2 regions of the Halalkalibacter oceani genome follow, and region 2 is predicted to be linked to the other one. Evidence: riboswitches for the same ligand, from Rfam matches in the RefSeq annotation. Region 2 holds a riboswitch; the other holds the start of a gene.
What was found. A riboswitch is a leader RNA that binds a small molecule or an ion and turns the genes downstream of it on or off. The one in region 2 is predicted to bind cyclic di-GMP.
Positions count from the first base shown of each region.

Region 1: it holds a riboswitch for cyclic di-GMP, as region 2 does, so the genes downstream of both, ABMB67_RS16625 (protoglobin domain-containing protein) here and ABMB67_RS04835 (hypothetical protein) in region 2, are expected to answer to the same signal.

Region 1 is NZ_JBEPKD010000017.1:75,337-84,639, forward strand. It holds gene ABMB67_RS16610 (hypothetical protein) at 1-714, opposite strand, end outside; gene ABMB67_RS16615 (hypothetical protein) at 748-1,512, opposite strand; gene ABMB67_RS16620 (anti sigma factor C-terminal domain-containing protein) at 1,509-2,465, opposite strand; cyclic di-GMP riboswitch class II at 2,775-2,859, shown strand; gene ABMB67_RS16625 (protoglobin domain-containing protein) at 2,870-4,171, shown strand; gene ABMB67_RS16630 (ATP-dependent Clp protease ATP-binding subunit) at 4,273-6,408, opposite strand; gene ABMB67_RS16635 (sulfite exporter TauE/SafE family protein) at 6,658-7,410, shown strand; partial or broken gene ABMB67_RS16640 (transposase) at 7,646-7,867, shown strand; gene ABMB67_RS16645 (hypothetical protein) at 7,959-8,537, shown strand; gene ABMB67_RS16650 (hypothetical protein) at 8,671-9,255, shown strand.
Region 2 is NZ_JBEPKD010000002.1:267,768-277,070, forward strand. It holds gene ABMB67_RS04825 (carbon starvation CstA family protein) at 58-1,494, shown strand; gene ABMB67_RS04830 (SDR family oxidoreductase) at 1,856-2,734, shown strand; cyclic di-GMP riboswitch class I at 2,996-3,082, shown strand; gene ABMB67_RS04835 (hypothetical protein) at 3,156-3,491, shown strand; gene ABMB67_RS04840 (FAD-dependent oxidoreductase) at 3,598-4,158, opposite strand; gene ABMB67_RS04845 (YusW family protein) at 4,417-4,809, opposite strand; gene ABMB67_RS04850 (methyl-accepting chemotaxis protein) at 4,953-5,912, opposite strand; gene ABMB67_RS04855 (FMN-binding negative transcriptional regulator) at 6,310-6,918, opposite strand; gene ABMB67_RS04860 (hypothetical protein) at 7,017-7,205, opposite strand; gene ABMB67_RS04865 (TrkH family potassium uptake protein) at 7,323-8,669, opposite strand; gene ABMB67_RS04870 (potassium channel family protein) at 8,669-9,303, opposite strand, start outside.

The DNA.
Region 1 (9,303 bases), on a different contig from region 2:
CATCACAATCAGTTCCACAACGATGAAAGATCCATACTGACCTTTAAATACTTCAATCCCATGATGCAGGATAAAATAATTGTTGAGAAACAGAAAAGGGAGAAGATGATCCCATTCTGTTCGGATGCTAACCAGCATCAGGAAATAAAAGAATGCAAACAAGGCCATCATGAAATGTACCGTTACGTGCTGCTTTAAAAATAAAAAAACCGCGCCGACAAACGTAAGTCCGGAGATGAAATAGAAAACAATCGCTATCATTGCCAGGAAGGGACTTTGAAAATAAGGACTGATGTCGCCGAGAATAAAAAGGTCTGTCTGTAATGCCGCAGGAGTGAACTGATGATGGAAGCGGAGGCCGAGTCCAAGCAAGGCTGCGAGCAATAGATGTAACATGACGAATAAAGCAGCCAGAACAAAAACCGAAAGCAATTGAGCAAGATAATAGTGTAGGAACGTTTTCGACCTGATCCAAATCAATTCCTCGTTATCATTGTTCATGAGGGAAAATAACAGATAAAGAAAGCTGATAATCATAAAATACAACAGATAATAATGATCACTTAAAGAGATAATGATGTATTCCCAATAGGACAATGAAAAAGAGACGGCTAAATCCTTTAGATACAACGAATAGAGTGAAAAAACAATGAATACGATTAGTAGCTTTTTAGAAACAAAGCGAGCGATATACTGTGTAAGTAAGGCTGTCATCGTTCAGTTGATACTCCTTTATACCGTCCAAGCTTATACTTGATAGATAGATTCTTTCTTCACATAGGTAAAATAAGCAATCAATCCGAGGATAAAAAGCAGCAGCAACGCCGGACCGACTAATAACCGATCAAATGTCACGACCTCATCGGATAAAATGCTCGGTTCAAACGAAGTTACCAATCGAAAATAGGGTAAACCGAAAATCGCCAGTGTAAAGTTTTCTAAAATCGTATAAACAAAAGGCCCGGTTAAAATAATAAATAAGTTGTTAATATAGAGCGAGAGAACGAATCCGAATGAGGCGATTAAAAACCCGATAAATGCTTTCCAAAGACTGAGAACGAAACCATAAAGGAAAGGGTGATGAATAAAATAATACCCGGCGAACTGGTGGATGACGGCCTCATAAGCAGGCGCGGAAACGTCCGGCATCACATATAGGCAGACGACCAATCCAGTAAAGGAAACGAGAAAAACGATCAAAGCGCCAATCAATGACACCACTAACCATTTTACCGTGATGTATGTTTTTCTCGATACTCTCGTTAAAGTATGGGAGAGAAAGCCATGTTTTCTTTCAACGTACATTAGCCAACACCCGGGAATGACAGCAAATAAAGGAAAGAAGACGTTAAAGATCTCCCCGGACTGTTCCCATACTTCGATATTGTAATGATACGTATAGCCGTTTACGACAGGGGGGATCGCAAGACAACTGAACAGGACCGCTATCCAAACTCCAACCCATATCGAAAATCTCAGCTTGCGAAGCTCCAATTGAATAAGTTTGATCATAGATCATCCTTTCCATTATATCCTTTATTCATAACGCCGAGACTTGAAGCTCTCACTTGCTGCAGCTCTGCCAATGATGCTAACTCATCGGCAGAACCGGTTACAACGACTCCAAAAATCTCAATATCCTCGACATTTACCGTCTCGCTGTCTTTCGTTATATAATGAAAGATTCTCTTAAACTCCCGGTGATAGCGACCATTGCTTTTTTCATAGCCCAAATTCAGCGCATCGATAAACTGTTTGGCACTGGCTGATGGATTGTTAGCATCATTCGGAAAGCCGTACACTTCATTTGCTGAATTTGGAAACGAAGGGAGGATGATGCCGTTATGATGCTGCGTGTCATTCTCAGAATAGGTATCGACCCAAAACCATTTAAGCGAAACAGAGTCAGGGATCATCGCGCTGGCTTCCTCGACGGAATAGCCACTGTCGAAGGAAAGCGCCATTTCGGCGCTGCTGTCCGGATCTAATTGAGGAAGAAGGGCCAGATCATTCTTGATTTCTTCGTAATCGAAAACGTCGGGACGGTAAAATTCCATGATTCGTTGTTTGCTGTCCGGATCATAAGCCCTTCTCTGCCCAGTAACGGGATCTGGCAATTGAATTGAGGAGACAGTGCCCCGGATCCGTCTGAGCCCGCCGAACAAGCTGTAAGAAACAACATCGTCTCCCCAATCCATTGGTATTCCATCTACTTCCTTATACCTTTTGAACGTGATCGTCCCTCTAAGGAGGCCGCTGTCACTGATTTGATAGCCGGCACTGTGTACGTTCGGCCCTGTGATTTGCTGGAAAAGTTGGACGTCTTCAATCGCTTTTTCTTGATTAATTCTCATTATGGAAAACCAGACAATGCTTGCTACTAGCAAAAGAAAAACTGCCATTGCCAGGTAAACGAGTCGCCTGAACTGACTTTTAGTATCCGCTCTTTCAGGAGGGCTTTTCACTTGAGCGCTCTTCCTTCCGTTTTTTACGATCTTATTTGTTAGAAAATTATCATTTATTACCAATAGAATAGTACATCGGTTTTAGGAAAACAATGAAGATCGCCAATTTTTGACGATTTTTTGAATTAATTCAAATTTAGACAAACTGCTTTATCGAAGTGGATTGCTTACGAAATGATCTAAACAGACAAGCAGAGCATTTTGTTTCCTTTCATCGCTATTTCAACCGTTTTCACAGTGCTAATCAGGATAAATCTGAATTTTACAAAATGAGTTATCTTCTTTTTTCTTTTCGTTTATACTTGAGACAAATAACTTGGGAGCAATGAAGATTCTTCTGGAAATGGGCGCTTTGGGAGAGTTGGAGTGAGTAGCGCAACCGGCCAAACGAAGGAGAGAGAAAAGTGAATTTGTTTGGAAGCAGGAAAAGAAACAACAAGCCAAAAAGGTGGCTCAATAATCATCAAGTTGATGTCCTTATTGAGATCGAAGATGAAAGCATGCAGGACAAGCTGGCGATGATTCAATTAACAGAGGAGGATTTAAAAGCGATAAAACAAGTAAAGCCGTTAATCGAGCAGCATAGCGGGAGGTTAGTAAAGACGTTTTACGAAAAAATGCTGCAAACAAATGAATTAAGAGAGATGATTGAGCAGCATACAGAGGTTGCCAAACTGGAAAAAACGTTGCAACTGCATTTGATAGAATTGTTTCATTGCCGAATCGATCAAGCCTTTCTTGAAAAGAGAGTACGAGTCGCTCAAATCCACTATCGGATCGGGTTACAGCCGGCCTGGTACATGGGCGCGTTCCAAAATTTACAGCAGGCGCTATTTTCTCTCATTAGCAAAGAAGTGGAGATCGAAACGGAGCGTTATACGATCATCTCAGCTATGAACAAGCTGCTAAGCTTTGAACAGCAAATCGTATTGGAAGCGTATGAGAAGGAGACGGTGGCCAAAATTCACGGGCGCTACGACGAAGGGAAAAAAGACTTGCGCAACAAAATTTTAATCGTCAGTGAAGGCCTGGTCGCTCTGGCTGAAGAAACACAGGCCGCAACCAAAGTGCTAACTACGAACCTGGCGGCGATTAATGACAAAACCGGTGAAAGCAATGCAACATTTATGACAGCTACATCAAAGAGCGTGGAGGGAGAGAATACACTCCGGGCGATGCTCGAAAAGATTCGTTCAATTGAAAAATACACGGAGGATATGAATAAAGCGATCGGCCAGCTTAGTTCCTCGACGACAGAAATTACGAATGTCATTACACTCGTGAAAGGAATTGCCGACCAAACCAATTTGCTGGCGCTAAATTCGGCAATCGAAGCGGCCCGTGCCGGCGAACATGGTAAAGGCTTCGCCGTTGTGGCCGACGAAGTGAGAAAACTGGCCGAGCAGACGAAAAATTCCATCGGACAAATTCAAACATTAATCGAGAACTCCAACCAATTGACTGGACTAGTAATTGATTCCTTGCAGCAAGTGGAAGGAGCTGTCTTGACAGGATTGAACGCATCCGAAAATATGCAGGAAATGTATCAGGACATCGTGCGCTCGATCGATCAAAGCGGCCGGACTCTTGGCAATGTGAAGGAGAAGATGGAAGAGCTGATGATGGCCGTCATGGAAATTGAAAAAGCAAGCTTTGAGGTCGCGACCTCAGCCGAGGATCTTAACGGGGCCGTGGCGGAGGCGTAAAGCGCTCCCCGGCAGCAAAAAAGGCAGACGCAATCGGAAAAATTCCTTTTGAGTCTGCCTCTACTTGTTTTGCCAAAAAGGAGAGAAACAGCTGCTACAGCTTACGTAGCAGCGGCTACATAAATCTCTCCATCTTTCACGGTTACATCAATAGCGTGAATCGTCTCTTCTTCGAGCACGAGGTCGGTGATTCTGTCTTCGAGCTGGTCCTGAATCGCGCGTCTCAGTGGACGTGCGCCGAACGCCTGGTGGTAGCCGAGCTCGACCAGCTTTTCCTTCGCTTCGGTTGAAACGGATAAGGAAATCTGCTGTTCAGCAAGGCTTTGCTGAAGTTCATTCAGCATCAGATCAACAATCTGGACAAGCTCTTCTTTGTTCAGATGATTGAATTCAATGATCGCGTCAAAGCGATTTAAGAATTCCGGCTTGAAGTAAGCGGAGAGCGAATCAAGCACGGAAGTTTGCTTGACGGCATCGGTCGCGCCGAAGCCGACGGTGATTTTTTTGTCCGTGATCCCGGCATTGCTTGTCATAATAATGACGGTATCCTTGAAGCTGACCGTGCGTCCCTGGCTGTCTGTCAGGCGGCCATCCTCCAAAATTTGCAAAAACATATGCTGGACATCGGGATGCGCCTTTTCAATTTCGTCGAGAAGAATGATGGAATACGGATTGCGGCGCACTTTCTCGGTTAATTGCCCGGCTTCTTCATGGCCGACATAGCCAGGAGGGGAGCCGATTAATTTCGAGACGGCGTGCTTTTCCATATACTCACTCATATCAAGACGGACAAGCGCCTCCTTCGAGCCGAACAATTCTTCCGCCAATGACTTTGTCAGCTCTGTTTTCCCGACGCCGGTAGGTCCGACAAAAAGGAAGGAACCGATCGGCCGGTGCTTTGCTTTCAGCCCTGCCCGGGAACGGCGGATCGCCTTGGCGACTTTTTCGACAGCTTCCTTTTGCCCAATGACCTTTTTGCTGAGGTTTTCCGCTAAATGCTTAAGCTTTGCCGAGTCATCGGCCTGCAATTTTCCGACCGGAATACCGGTTTTCTTGGCGATGATCGCTTCAATATCCGCAACCTCAATCGCAGCTTTCACATCTTCTTTTGACTGAAGACGGGCTTCAAGCGCGGCCTCCTCGTCACGCAGCTTGGCGGCTGCTTCATAATTTTCGTCCTGAAGCGCTTTTTTCTTTTCATGCTCCAGTTCGGCCAACCGCTTTTCAATTTCATCGCTGCTTGTCACACCAGCTTCTAAATTTTTCTTTGAGCCTGCTTCATCCAGCAGGTCAATTGCTTTATCTGGCAAAAAGCGATCCTGAATGTAGCGGTCTGACAGGTTGACGCAGGCTGCCAAGGCGTCATCCGTATACTGAACGTTATGATAAGCTTCGTATTTTTCCTTTAATCCTTGTAAAATCTCAATGGCCTGTTCCGCTGTCGGTTCGTCGACCTTAACGGGCTGGAAGCGGCGTTCCAGCGCGGCATCCTTCTCGATTGCGCGGTATTCTTTTAACGTTGTCGCCCCGACGACCTGCAGCTCACCGCGGGCGAGAGCCGGCTTGAGAATGTTTCCGGCATCCATTGAACCTTCCGCTGAGCCGGCGCCGACGAGTAAATGAATTTCATCGATAAATAAAATAATGTTTTTGCGGCTTTGCAGCTCGGCAATCAGCTGCTGCATCCGCTCTTCAAATTGACCGCGAATGCCCGTGTTGGCGACGAGCGAAGCGACATCAAGCAAATAAACCTCTTTGTTCTTAAGCTTGGATGGGACGGTCCCTTCATGAATGTTTAACGCCAAGCCTTCGATAATCGCTGTTTTTCCGACGCCTGGTTCGCCGATTAACACCGGGTTATTTTTGTTGCGGCGATTTAAAATTTCAATCACGCGCGCGACCTCATCATCGCGGCCGACTACCGGATCGAGCAGGCCGGCTTTTGCCGCTTGTGTCAGATTACGGCCATATTGATCCAAAAAGCCGCCACCGCCGCGTCCTCCTTGCTGAACAGCCGCAGCTCCTTCATTTCCGGTTGGGTGTGCTCCGCCGAATTGTTTAAACAATTCATCAAACGACATTGGCGAAAACCCGCCTCCAAATCCGGAAGGAATCTTTGAGCCGGCTTGTAACGATTGATAGCATGTATGGCATAAAAGGAGCTGGTGAACATCTTGATTCAATTGAAATCTCACATTTACGGTTGCCTCACGTTGGTTGCAATGTTGACATTTCATCTGATAGACCCTCCTTGAATTAGTTTGACTTTGACTATCTTTGACTATATTATACTTTGACCTTTTTTGACTTTCAAGTGGGTTGCTCAAATTTTTACGAAATAAAGAGAAAACGAAAAAGAAAAGAGCAAATTCAGGCGAAAATCGACTGCTAGAGTCATGTTTTCGACATGTTTAGCGAGTCTCATGAATAATGTAGTGGTATACTGGTAGAGGTTGTGAAGAGGAGAGAAGGAGAGGGAGAGTTGTATGTTAGAGTTGAGCTGGTTTCAGATTGTCCTTGTCGGCATCTGTGCCATCTTTATTGGGATTGCCAAAACGGGCCTGCCGGCGTTAACGATTCTCGTTGTCGCGACAATGGCTTCGATTTTTCCGGCGCGCGATTCAATTGGAATCAGTCTGCCGATGCTGATTACCGCTGATTTGATTGCGGTCGCCTATTATCGTCATACGGTCCACTGGAAAACGTTGCTGCGAATGCTGCCTTGGGTTCTCGGAGGTCTGGCCGCCGGCTACGTGCTATTATTTTTTGTCACCGTAAGCAGACCGATTGAAATTATTTTAGGACTTATTATCATTAGTATGGTTAGTTTGCAAATATACCGGGCAAAAGCTGGGGCGAAATGGCTAACGAATATACCGCAATCGAAGCTGTTTATCGGCGTAATGGGAACTTTGGCCGGTTTTACAACAATGATAGGAAACGCAGCCGGGCCCGTGATGGCTATTTTTTTATTGGCGCTCGCTTTGCCGAAGAACGTCTTTATCGGCACTGGCGCGTGGTTCTTTTTAGCGGTTAATTTGATTAAAGTGCCGCTGTACGTGAATCTCGATTTAATTACTGGAGAAACGTTTCTCTTTTATTTATGGTTTATTCCGATCATTCTGCTCGGTTCGTTGATCGGCATCAAAGCACTGCCCTATATCCCGCAGAAAAATTTCAACCTGATCATCATGGTTCTGGCAGGCATCGGCGGCATCCGGCTTTTGCTGCCGTGGTGACATTTAATACACTGAGAAAAATCCTGTTACAGCAGGATTTTTTGGTAGAAGGATTTGTCACGATCCAGAGCTTCGAACCCGCTCCCGGGATGGGGGGCACGCTTTCCGCAGGAGGGCGTTGAACTAACCGGCCCGGCCGGTGGATTTCAACCTGCCCTCTCCTCCTGCAGGAGTCGGCCCTCCCACCCCGTCCGCTTTGCCTAAGGGGAAAAAAGGGGGTTGCTTGACCGTAAAGAGAGAGATCTATGTAAGACGGAAAGCAACGATTGCACGTGTCTTTGCAGAAACAAAAGCATGGGGTGCGTTTGACAAACCTGAAAGGGTTGGAAAAAAATTCGATGCAGGCGATGCTTGTTTTTGCTGCCATGGACCTAAAAAAATTATCGACTGGCACTGGAGAAACACATATCCTCCAGTGTCACTAACCCAAAAGAGACAAGTTTTGTCTACGGTCTGAAAAATCCTGTTCCAGCAGGATTTTTTTCTTTGAGAAAGAAGTAGAATTAACTCTCTATTTGCAGCAATAATTTAAGGAGAGGGGAGCTTATATGGAAAATACGTTGCTAATGAAAATAGAAGCCAGTTATACGTTGAATTTTTTAGTGTATATCCAAAATATCTTTCTAAATCGCCAACAAAATAAGGATGAATGGAAATTTCCCTACCTGCCATCAAGAGGTGAATTTCAAGAAGACTTTGAAATGCGGTATCGAGAGGTGTGGAGTGAAGTAGCAAGGCGGATTTCTGAAAATCCAATAAATGACCTGGAAATTTTCAGAGAGAAAAGCTTATTTTATCAGCGCTTGTTCGCTCAATGCGAGAGGACGTTAAAAGAATATGAGGATATTTATCACTCCTTTAACGTCTGGTGGCAAAGCCTGGCCGGGCAATTTGCTGTGGAAAGTTCAATTTCTGAACAGGGACAGACGATTTACACGCAGGTAGCAGAATGGCTACTGGAAAAAGGCATCACGCCGCAGAAGGAATTGACGATCAGTTTGCTTTATGACGATTGTTTACTGGCTGATTTCGATTTCTCCTCGTATTTCGCAGCAATTTCTATCCGCGATTTTCTTGTGGAAAAAGAATTAATCGATAAGCTGACGGGAACGTTTTTCACTAAATAGGGCGGGTTTATTTAATAAGAAATCACAAAAGGGAGAGCATTTACTATAAAATAAGATTTACGTATTAATGTAAAAATTTAAGTAGATGTACATATATAGTATACTAAAGTGGGAAAGAAGAAGGGAGATAAGAATGGCTAACATTATTTTGCACAGTATCATGATTTTCTTTTTAATGGGGTGTGGGTCTTCTAATCAATCTGCAGATAATACGTCTTTAAACATAGCTGATTTTTATGGGGAATACACATTTGAGGAAGTTGCGTATATGCGCAAATATTCTGGAAAAAGTGAAGAAGACTATCAAAATGACGTAAAAGCAGTAACAGAAATGTTCACAGATGTAGAGTTTTCCATAGGAGAGAGTTATTTTTCTGAAACCTCAGGAACATTTGGAGAAAACCCAGCAGAAGGATTTGAATTCATCACCATGAAGGACTACGATGATAAATATTATGATGAGGTAGGCGGGGAAAACCTTGAGAATTTTGAGGGCTTGAGTTCTCTATTTGATTATGATGAGATTAAAAAAGAATTAGATGTTGATGAGATCGAACATTATATTATGTATGTAGAAGATGGGGTTTTGTCCAATCCTGCGTTTTATATTACAAATAACGATATTTATGTTGCGATGGAAACGATATCCACCGGCGAAACAGAGGATAGTGTAAAGGGATATACCCATTATTTATTGAAGCTTAAAGAAAAAGAATAATGGTCTTCAATTGGATGACATCCTACATAAAAAGGCTGTGACGGCTCT
Region 2 (9,303 bases):
AGATATCGTTACAATACTATTACTGTTCATTTTTCAGAAAAATTGGAGGATTCTATTATGGTCACGTTTCTCGCTTCTATTATTCTATTAGTGGTAGGGTATCTCGTGTACTCTAAAGTCGTTGAGCGTGTGTTTGGCATCAATGACGAGACCCCTACCCCTGCTTATACAAATCAAGATCCTATCGACTATGCTCCGATGAGCTGGTGGAAAGGAAACCTGATTCAACTGTTAAATATCGCTGGTCTGGGCCCGATTTTCGGCGCTGTCTCCGGCGCTTTATACGGCCCTGTCGCTTTTATTTGGATTGTCATCGGCTGCCTGTTCGCCGGCGCCGTGCATGATTACTTCTCAGGGATGCTTTCCCTTCGGCACAATGGCGCTCAATTCCCTTCGCTTGTTGGCCGTTATTTAGGTGACGGGATGCGCCGTATCATTAATATTGTCTCGATTGTGCTGATGATCCTCGTCGCAGCTGCCTTTACAGCGGGACCCGCCCAACTGATCGCACAGATTACGCCACTGTCATTTTCTGTCGCATTAGCTGTTATTTTTTTATATTTTATCGCTGCGGCTGTTTTGCCAATCAATCGAATCATTGGCAGAATTTATCCGTTTCTTGGCGCGATTTTGCTGTTCATGGCGGCGGCAATCGGCGTTGCATTATTGTTTTCTGATCATTCGATCCCGAATCTGACGCTGCAAAATCTTCATCCCGAAGAGCTGCCGATCTGGCCTCTGCTCATGGTGACGATTTCCTGTGGCGCCATTTCCGGCTTTCACAGTACACAGAGCCCGATTATCGCTCGGACCTTAAAGCGTGAATCAGACGGGCGGAAAGTCTTTTATGGCGCGATGGTGCTCGAAGGGGTGATTGCCTTAATTTGGGCGGCTGCCGGAATGACGTTCTTCGGCAACACCGGCGGTTTGCAGGAAGCGCTGGCTGCCGGTGGACCAAGCGGGGTTGTCAATGAAATTTCAACGAGCCTTCTTGGTACATTAGGCGGAATCCTGGCCATTCTCGGGGTTATTATTCTGCCAATTACAACTGGAGACACCGCCTTGCGTTCGTCCCGAATGATGCTCGCTGAACTGCTCGGCAAATTGATGAAGGGGACCGGCAGAAAAGGGATCCTGCTCGCTTTAATTCCTGTGGCGATCCCAACGGTCTACCTGGCGACAATTGACTACTCCTTCCTCTGGCGCTATGTCGGAGCGACGAACCAGCTTGTCGCAACGGTCATGCTTTGGACGGGAGCGATGTATTTGCTTCGGGAGGGAAAATGGCATTGGCTCTGTGGCGTGCCGGCTCTCTTTATGACCTGCGTCGTTTCCACATACGTCTTCTATGCCCCAGAAGGCTTTGCCTTGCCTTATCAGCTTTCCTTGCTCATCGGCGGCGCGATTACGCTTCTAACAGCCTGCTGGTATGCCCGGAAAATCCTTTTGGCGCACCGCCATTCGGCTAACAACTCCAGCCAAACAGCAGCGTAACAGCCGCTCAAAAAAGGGAAGTTCGCCCTTTTAACCCGCTCTGCTCGTTGCTCGGTCAGGTCGAGAAACCCACTCGGCCTGACCTTTAAAACCCGGCAACGGCTTGACGGGGCTTTTGGAGGTTGATCACAAGACCAGCTTCGACCTATTGGCAATGGCTGCACTCGCCACAAGTCCGTGGTGAGAAACCCACTCACCCCGGACTTTAAAAGATCGTGGCGGCTCCGCTCATTGCGTAAGGACTGGAACAAAAGATAAAAAACAATCTTTTGTTCCAGTCCTACGTTTATCTCTTTTATTTTCGGTTATTTATCCTCTTATAAGACATTCTAAGGGTAATGATGAAGAGGAGTGATGAACAATGGACTATCGTAAGGTTCACAGTTTGCAGAAGGAGGGGCAGCCAGCTCAGGAGCAGGAGCGGCAGCCAGGATTCGAGCATGAGATGACACCTGCTCCTGTTTATGACGACCGAAACTATAAAGGCAGCGGCAAGCTGCTGAATAAAGTTATTCTCCTGACTGGCGGAGACAGCGGAATCGGTCGGGCCGCGGCGATTGCCTGTGCGAAAGAAGGTGCCGATCTGGCGATTGTTTATCTTGACGAGCATGAGGATGCAAATCAAACAAAGGCCGCCGTCGAGGGCTATGGCCGCTCCTGCCTGCTCATTGCCGGAGATGTCGGCGATGAACAATTTTGCCAACAGGCTGTCACCCAAACAATCGAGCAATACGGCAAGCTTGACTGCCTGATTAACAACGCGGCAGAGCAGCACTTCCAGGAAAAAATCGAAGACATTACCACCGCGCAAATGGAGCGTACGTTTAAGACTAATATTTTCTCGATTTTTCATTTCATTAAAGCAGCCATGCCTCACTTAAAAGAAGGCAGCACAATCATCAATACCGCTTCCATTACCGCCTACCGCGGCATGCCGGTACTGATGGATTATGCCGCAACAAAAGGAGCGATCGTCGCCCTGACCCGCTCTCTCTCCGAAAACCTCGTCTCTAAAGGAATCCGCGTTAATGCGGTCGCTCCCGGGCCGATTTGGACGCCGCTGATCCCGGCCTCTTTTCCAGCAAAGCAGGTGACAACATTCGGGACAGACAGCCCGATGGGACGCCCCGGACAACCGGCGGAGCTTGCTCCGAGCTATGTCTACTTAGCATCCGATGATTCCTCCTATGTCTCCGGACAAGTGCTCCATGTCAACGGCGGGGAAATTATAAACGGATAATCGTTACGATCTATCGGGGAGATCTCGAAAGCACCAGCTGAGGTCTCCTTTTTCTTTCCAAATGCCCTCTTCATCCGTTTTTTCCTGTCGACTCGATTAAAAAAGGTCATTTAGACTCACTTTTGTGCCAAATACTATCAATATATACAATCAATAGTTCATATTCGATAGAAGGGATTGTTTTTTTTTGTCGAAACTATAGATTTTTTCGAAAATAAATTCTATTATTATATCAAAAGAACTACTAGACTTTTCCTTTTCATAAGATAATGGCAAACTTACTGAAAAGTAAGGACGCAAAGCTAAAGGGACTAATGGAGTAAAATCCGATGTCAGCCAGCTGCCTTAATCAATAACTCCTTTTTTCTTTTTCGCAACCAGGATTTTTTGAGGCAGCATTAAGATGTAAGGAGCTATTGGAATGATGAAGCATAATGAATCGGAACTCAGCGCATTGCTGAAATATTTTGACAAGCTCTTACAAGAATATCCGGATGAAGCAAATTCGTTTTTTGCTTATAAAAATTTTCTGAAAATTCTAGTAGATCATCCGGACTATAGCCGGCTCTGGCCTGCCGCTGAAGTTGTAACAGTCATAGCCCATAAAAAACCCCATCTTTTTAATTTGTTGAAAAAACAGTCATCTGACAGAACGTATTTTTACTTTCTGCAAGCAAAGGACTGCGATTACGACCAGGCAGAAAAGCGCTTATCCCATTTTAAAGCGCTTCAAAAAGACAAGAACCCGATTTGCTAAGTCCTTGTCTTCTATTTCCCTGAGACAAAATTAGCTTTAAAGGCTGGGAAAAAGGTAAACAAAAACCACCTTTGGCCCAGCCTCTACTAATGGCAGTATACTTTTCTTATTTAAGCAGGTCGTGATCCACATAGCGCTCGCCATTTAGTTCACTGATGACGTTAATCGCGGTTTTGGCTCCATCACCGGCAGTAATAATCGTATGTACGCTCACCCCGGCGCACGTCCCGGCTGCCCAAATTCCATCTACATTGGTTTTCCCGTCCGGCCCTGCCTTGATAATTTTCTTGATCCGCGGTTCTGTTCCTTCTGTCGTTTCGACTCCGATCTTTTCGGCGAGATCGACTAAGGCCCCCGTTGCGAAAATGACCTGGTTGCTTTCATAGCTGCCGCTGTCCGTTTTGATCAGAAAGCCCTCTTCCTGCTTCTCAATCGCTTCGACAGTACCCGTGACCAGCTCCGCACCGAACTTGTCAGCCTGTTTTTTCCCGACAGCAAGCAGATCAGGACCCGTCGTCTCCATGACTCCGTAATGATTTTCCACCCATGCCCGCTTCGTCATGCTTTTATCACTATCTGCTAATAAAGTCTTCTTTCCCGCCTTTGCCGCAAAAATAGCAGCGCTTGCTCCGGCAGGTCCTGCTCCAATAATAGCAATATCAAACATTGCACAGTCCTCCTTCTTTTGGATTCGCTTTCATTATAACAGAATGTTGGAAATAGTATAAATAATATCCTCTGCGGCGCCACCGTTTCCTCAGCCGGCAGCCTGTTTATTCGACCATGAAAATCACCTTCCTCTCTTTCCATCTCCCCCACGCAAGAACGTACGTTTGTTATTCGATCTTTAAAAAAGCCTCTATAGAATAAATCCGTTCCATAGAAGCCTTTGCTCTCTTATTGTCGAAGGCACACTGCGAGGAAATCAGCCTTTAACCTCAATGTCGAGTTTCTTTCCATCAGCAAACTCAACGTCAATATCCAGCTCGGCCACATCGGCTTGATTGACGTTCAACTGCGAAAGCACCTGATCGATCACCTGCTGCTCAGTGATGTCAGGCGTTAAAGCGAGCGCATCGATAAATGCTTTTGCTTTCGGCGCCGCCTCCTCGCCGGTAAGGACAGCTTCCCCCGGTGCTTGGTATTTCGCTTCGATCCGGCCTGCTTTGCTCTCATACTCAATATCATATTTAGCGTTGCTTTTTAGTTCCAGCTCCAGTTCAAAATCGGCAACCTCCGTTGCGGCCAGTCCTCCTGTTGCAAAAGCAGTCAAACAAAGCAGCAACACAAAAGCCATTGTGACCCATCTCAATTTCATGCTTATCATCCCTTCCTAATTAGTAATTCATCGATACTATTTCCCCCTTTGTGAAAACTATGCAAAAAAACTGACTTGTAAGGGGCTGGACAAAAGGTAAAAAGCAACCTTTTGTCCAGCCCCCGGCTTTCATTCATATCTAGTTATGCTTCTTCAATTTCGCGGAACTGTTCAATGCCTTTTTCTAATTTCTCGTCTACCCGTTTCGCGTCATCAATATGCTGAACAATTAACTCGTTGGCATCCTCAAATAAACGGGCCGTCCCTGTAATTTCTTCCATAACCTCCCCGGTATATTCTTTTTGTCCGGAGATCGTTTCCAACACTTCGTGAACCTCGGCTTGGACGGCTTTAATATGAGAGAGGACCGCATCGATTTTTTCGGTCGTTTTCGTGCTCATACCGATCCCTTCATGCACCAGTTCCGTGCTTTCCGTGATGGAGTGGAGCGAGTCTTTAATTTCGTGCTGAATCGTCTTCGTCAGGGAATTAATCGTATCCGTGCTCTTCCCCGTATTTTCTGCCAGCTTTCTTACTTCCTCCGCTACAATCGCGAAGCCCTTTCCGTGCTCTCCTGCTCTTGCCGCTTCAATCGAAGCATTCAACGCCAGCAAATTTGTCTGATCGGCAATTTCTTTAATGATTTGCACGATGTTTTCAATTTCCTGAGATTGCAAGCTTAATTGATTCATCTGTGAAGATGTCGCTGCGAGCTGCTCACTCAACGTTTGGACAACTTTCTCCACTTCGCTCACGCGTTTCTTTCCCTCTGTCGCTTCGGCTACCACTTCATTCGTCGAAGTAATCAAAATACCGCCTTTTTCATGAAGTGAGAGCGAGTTTGAATTCGTTTGTTCACTTAGCTCATTCACGCGTTCGAATTTTCTTTTGATCTCTTCCACCAAATTGCCTAATACATCGTGCTGACCGTTAACGAGTTCATGCTGTTCAATAATATGTAAAAGGTTGTCGTGCAGTTCTTTCGCCGATTGATGAAAATGCTCTTCTTTTTCCTTGTTGATTCTTTCTGCTTCCGCAAGCTGCTTTTTCAGCTGCTCGACTTCATTTCTTAATGCCTTTGCTTCCCTTGCGCCTTTAAACATCGTTTTTCCTCCTAAAAAATATGATTCTCCTAAATAGATTCTATCATACACTCGTTTGGGTTCACGACTTTGTATTCAAAATTATATCATATTTTTACAAAATAACAGAAAATACGCAGATTTTCTCCCGAATTTTTTGTAGAAAAACGAGCATAAATTGCGAAAATCGTTTCATACTAGGCATAACAAAATGACTATAAAGGATGATACTGATGCTGACTTCTCCACCGTATGTACTCCTCATTCTCACCGTCGGGGTTCTCGTGTTTATTTGCATTGCCCTGATCATTTGGGGCCGCAAACAATACAAATCAAAGTAAAAAGAGGCTGCTGAAAAAGGGATCGTTTCACTTTTTCAGCAGCCTGTCTACATCGGTTTCCAAGCAAAATGGAAGCATCAGGGCAAATTTTTTTGCATGAGCAAGGCGATGCGCTGCTCATCTTCCCGTGAACTTTTTTTCAATTCGGTTATGACTCGTTTTTGCCGGTCAATCGGATGGTTTTGACTTAGCTTCGCCTTCCCTTCCAGCTTGTTTATTTTTATGGTAAATCCTTGAACGCCTTTGTTCATATTCGCGAGAAACGAGGGATCGACATCCTGTAAGCGATAAGAACTGTCAGGAGCTTCAAATGTCGAAACCATTCTTTGTAATGAATCAGCCAGCTCGTCTTCCTCTTCAACAAGCTCTACTTCTCCATACACATGAACGGTGACATAATTCCATGTCGGAACAGCTTTATTCGTTTCATACCAGGAGGGGGAAATATAGCAATGAGGTCCATGAAAAACCGCCAGAACCGTCTGTCCTTCAATATCTCTCCATTGGGGATTCGGGCGGGCGAAATGCCCATATAAACGGCTGTTCTCTTGATTGAGAAGCAGGGGCAAATGAGTGGCAAACGGCATTCCGTTATGCTGGGAAAAAAGCGTCGCAAAACTATGCTCTCTTATCATTTTTACGATCACCGCTTCATCGGAAATCGTAAAGTGCGAAGGAATATACATCAAGGAGCAGCTCCTCTCTATCTGTTTCTTCTTACCTATTCGATTTAAGGGCAGCCGCTCCCTGCCTGCAAATAAAAAAGCCCCCGAGAAGGGCTTTTTTAATGGACGAGACGCCTGTTTTGCAGCCGCCTTTTCACTTCATATCCGGCAATTCCCGCTGCTACATCTTCATTTAGACATTTTTTTTCAAACACTTTTTCCGCAACTCCATTTACTTCTCTAATCACTTCGGCATACCAGCCATCAGGGCGCTTTGAACGCTTCGCGACATACTTGACATCATTCATCAGCATCACTCCCTTACCTTACCCATTCGACATGAAGTGGAAGCTCCCTGCAAGAACCTGCCCCTGCTCCGACAATTAGTGCAAAAGCATCAGCGGGGAGCTTGAGCGATACATCGATTATCCTGTCATCACTTCATCTCCCGGATAGCGAATGGTGGAACTCTTTGGTTTAGCTAAGGTGAACGCTAACGTCAGCGGACCGATGCGTCCGATAAACATCAGGACGATCATTACCTCCTTGCCCACTGCTGATAAATTCTCTGTCAATCCAATCGAAAGACCTACCGTCCCAAAGGCAGACATCACCTCGAATAAAATCGTCAAAAACGGAGCCTGCTCAGTCACTGTCAGGATAAATAACGTCAGAAAAATAAACAGCAGACTGATGACAATAATCGCCAATGCCCGTAAAATGGTATGCGCCGGAATCGTCCGTTCAAACACGACCGTTTCTGCCTGACCCTTCAAAAACGACGCTGTCGCCAGCAACATCACGAGAAAGGTCGTCACTTTGATCCCGCTGGCCGTGGACGCACTGCCTCCGCCAATAAACATTAAAACTATCGTAAAGAAAAGTGACGCTTGATTCATCTCACCAATTGCAAGCGAATTAAATCCCGCCGTTCTTGGTGCAACCGCCTGAAAGTACGCTCCCCATATTTTTTCACTCAGCGGCAGACCGCCAAGCGTAGCAGGATTGCCATATTCGAGCAAAAAGATGACAAAAAAAGCAATCACATTTAGAAGGAGAGTTCCAACAAGCATCAGCTTTGAGTGAAGCGACAAGCGTTTGAAGCTTCGTTTGTACCAAATATCAGCCAGGACAGTAAAGCCGATTCCACCCGTAATGAATAGCCCCGTGATGACACTGTTGACGAGAGGGTCGCCTACATACGCTGATAAACTGTCTGACCATAAGGAAAAGCCGGCATTGTTAAAAGCAGAGATCGTATGAAAAACACTTTGATAAAGTCCCGTGCCCCAGCCGAATTCCGGCACCCAGCGGATAGCAAGCAGGATCACACCAGCCAGCTCCAAAACAATGGAAAACAGAAACAAGATTTTTACTAATCGAATCAAGCCGCCTAAAGAGGTCTGGTTCATCGCTTCCTGGATTAAGATACGCTGCTGCAGCCCTATTTTCTTACCAAGCATCATCACAATTAAAATCGCAAAAGTCATCAAACCGAGGCCGCCAAGCTGAATCAGACACATCAGCACCACCTGACCGAATACAGTAAACGCCGTACCTGTATCAACGACAACCAATCCTGTTACCGTCATCGCCGACGTTGCCGTAAAAAGCGCATCCAGCCAGGAGATCGGCTTTGTCGTGGCGATGGGCAGCTTCAATAAAATAGTACCGATCCCAATAAAAATAACGAAGCTGAACGCTAACGTTTGCGGCGGACTAAAACGAATAACTTTTCTGCGATAAGGGAATGCCGCCAAAGCCCCCGCCATTACAATCCCTCATCTTCAAACCGCTTCAAATCATTTTTATGGCCAATCACGATCAGGACATCGTCTTTTTCCACCTGATCTGTCGGTACAGGCGCAATATTAATCTCTTCCCCGCGCTTGATTCCGAGGATCGTGCAACCGTATAACGCCCGGACATTCAACTCAACCAATGACTTCCCGGCCACTTTCTCCGTTGCCAGCAATTCGACAATGCTGTAATCAGCGGACAGCTCGATGTAGTCGATGATTTTTTCTGACGTAATGTGCTGCGCAAGGCGAATCCCCATATCCTGCTCAGGATGAACAATCCGATCCGCGCCAATTTTCTCCAGCACCCGCTGATGATAATAATTTTGTGCTTTTACCCACACCTTTTTCACCCCGAGCTCCTTTAACAGCAAGGTCGTGAGAATACTTGATTGAATATCGTCGCCAATCGCGACAATAACATAATCAAAATTCCGTATTCCCAATGACTGCAAGGCCTTTTCATCGGTTCCATTGGCAATGACACTGTGCGTCGAATATGGGGTGATATCATTCACCTTTTCTTCCTGATGATCAATCGCCAGCACTTCATGACCTAATTTGTATAATTCCTTGCATACGCTCGTTCCGAATCGTCCTAGTCCAA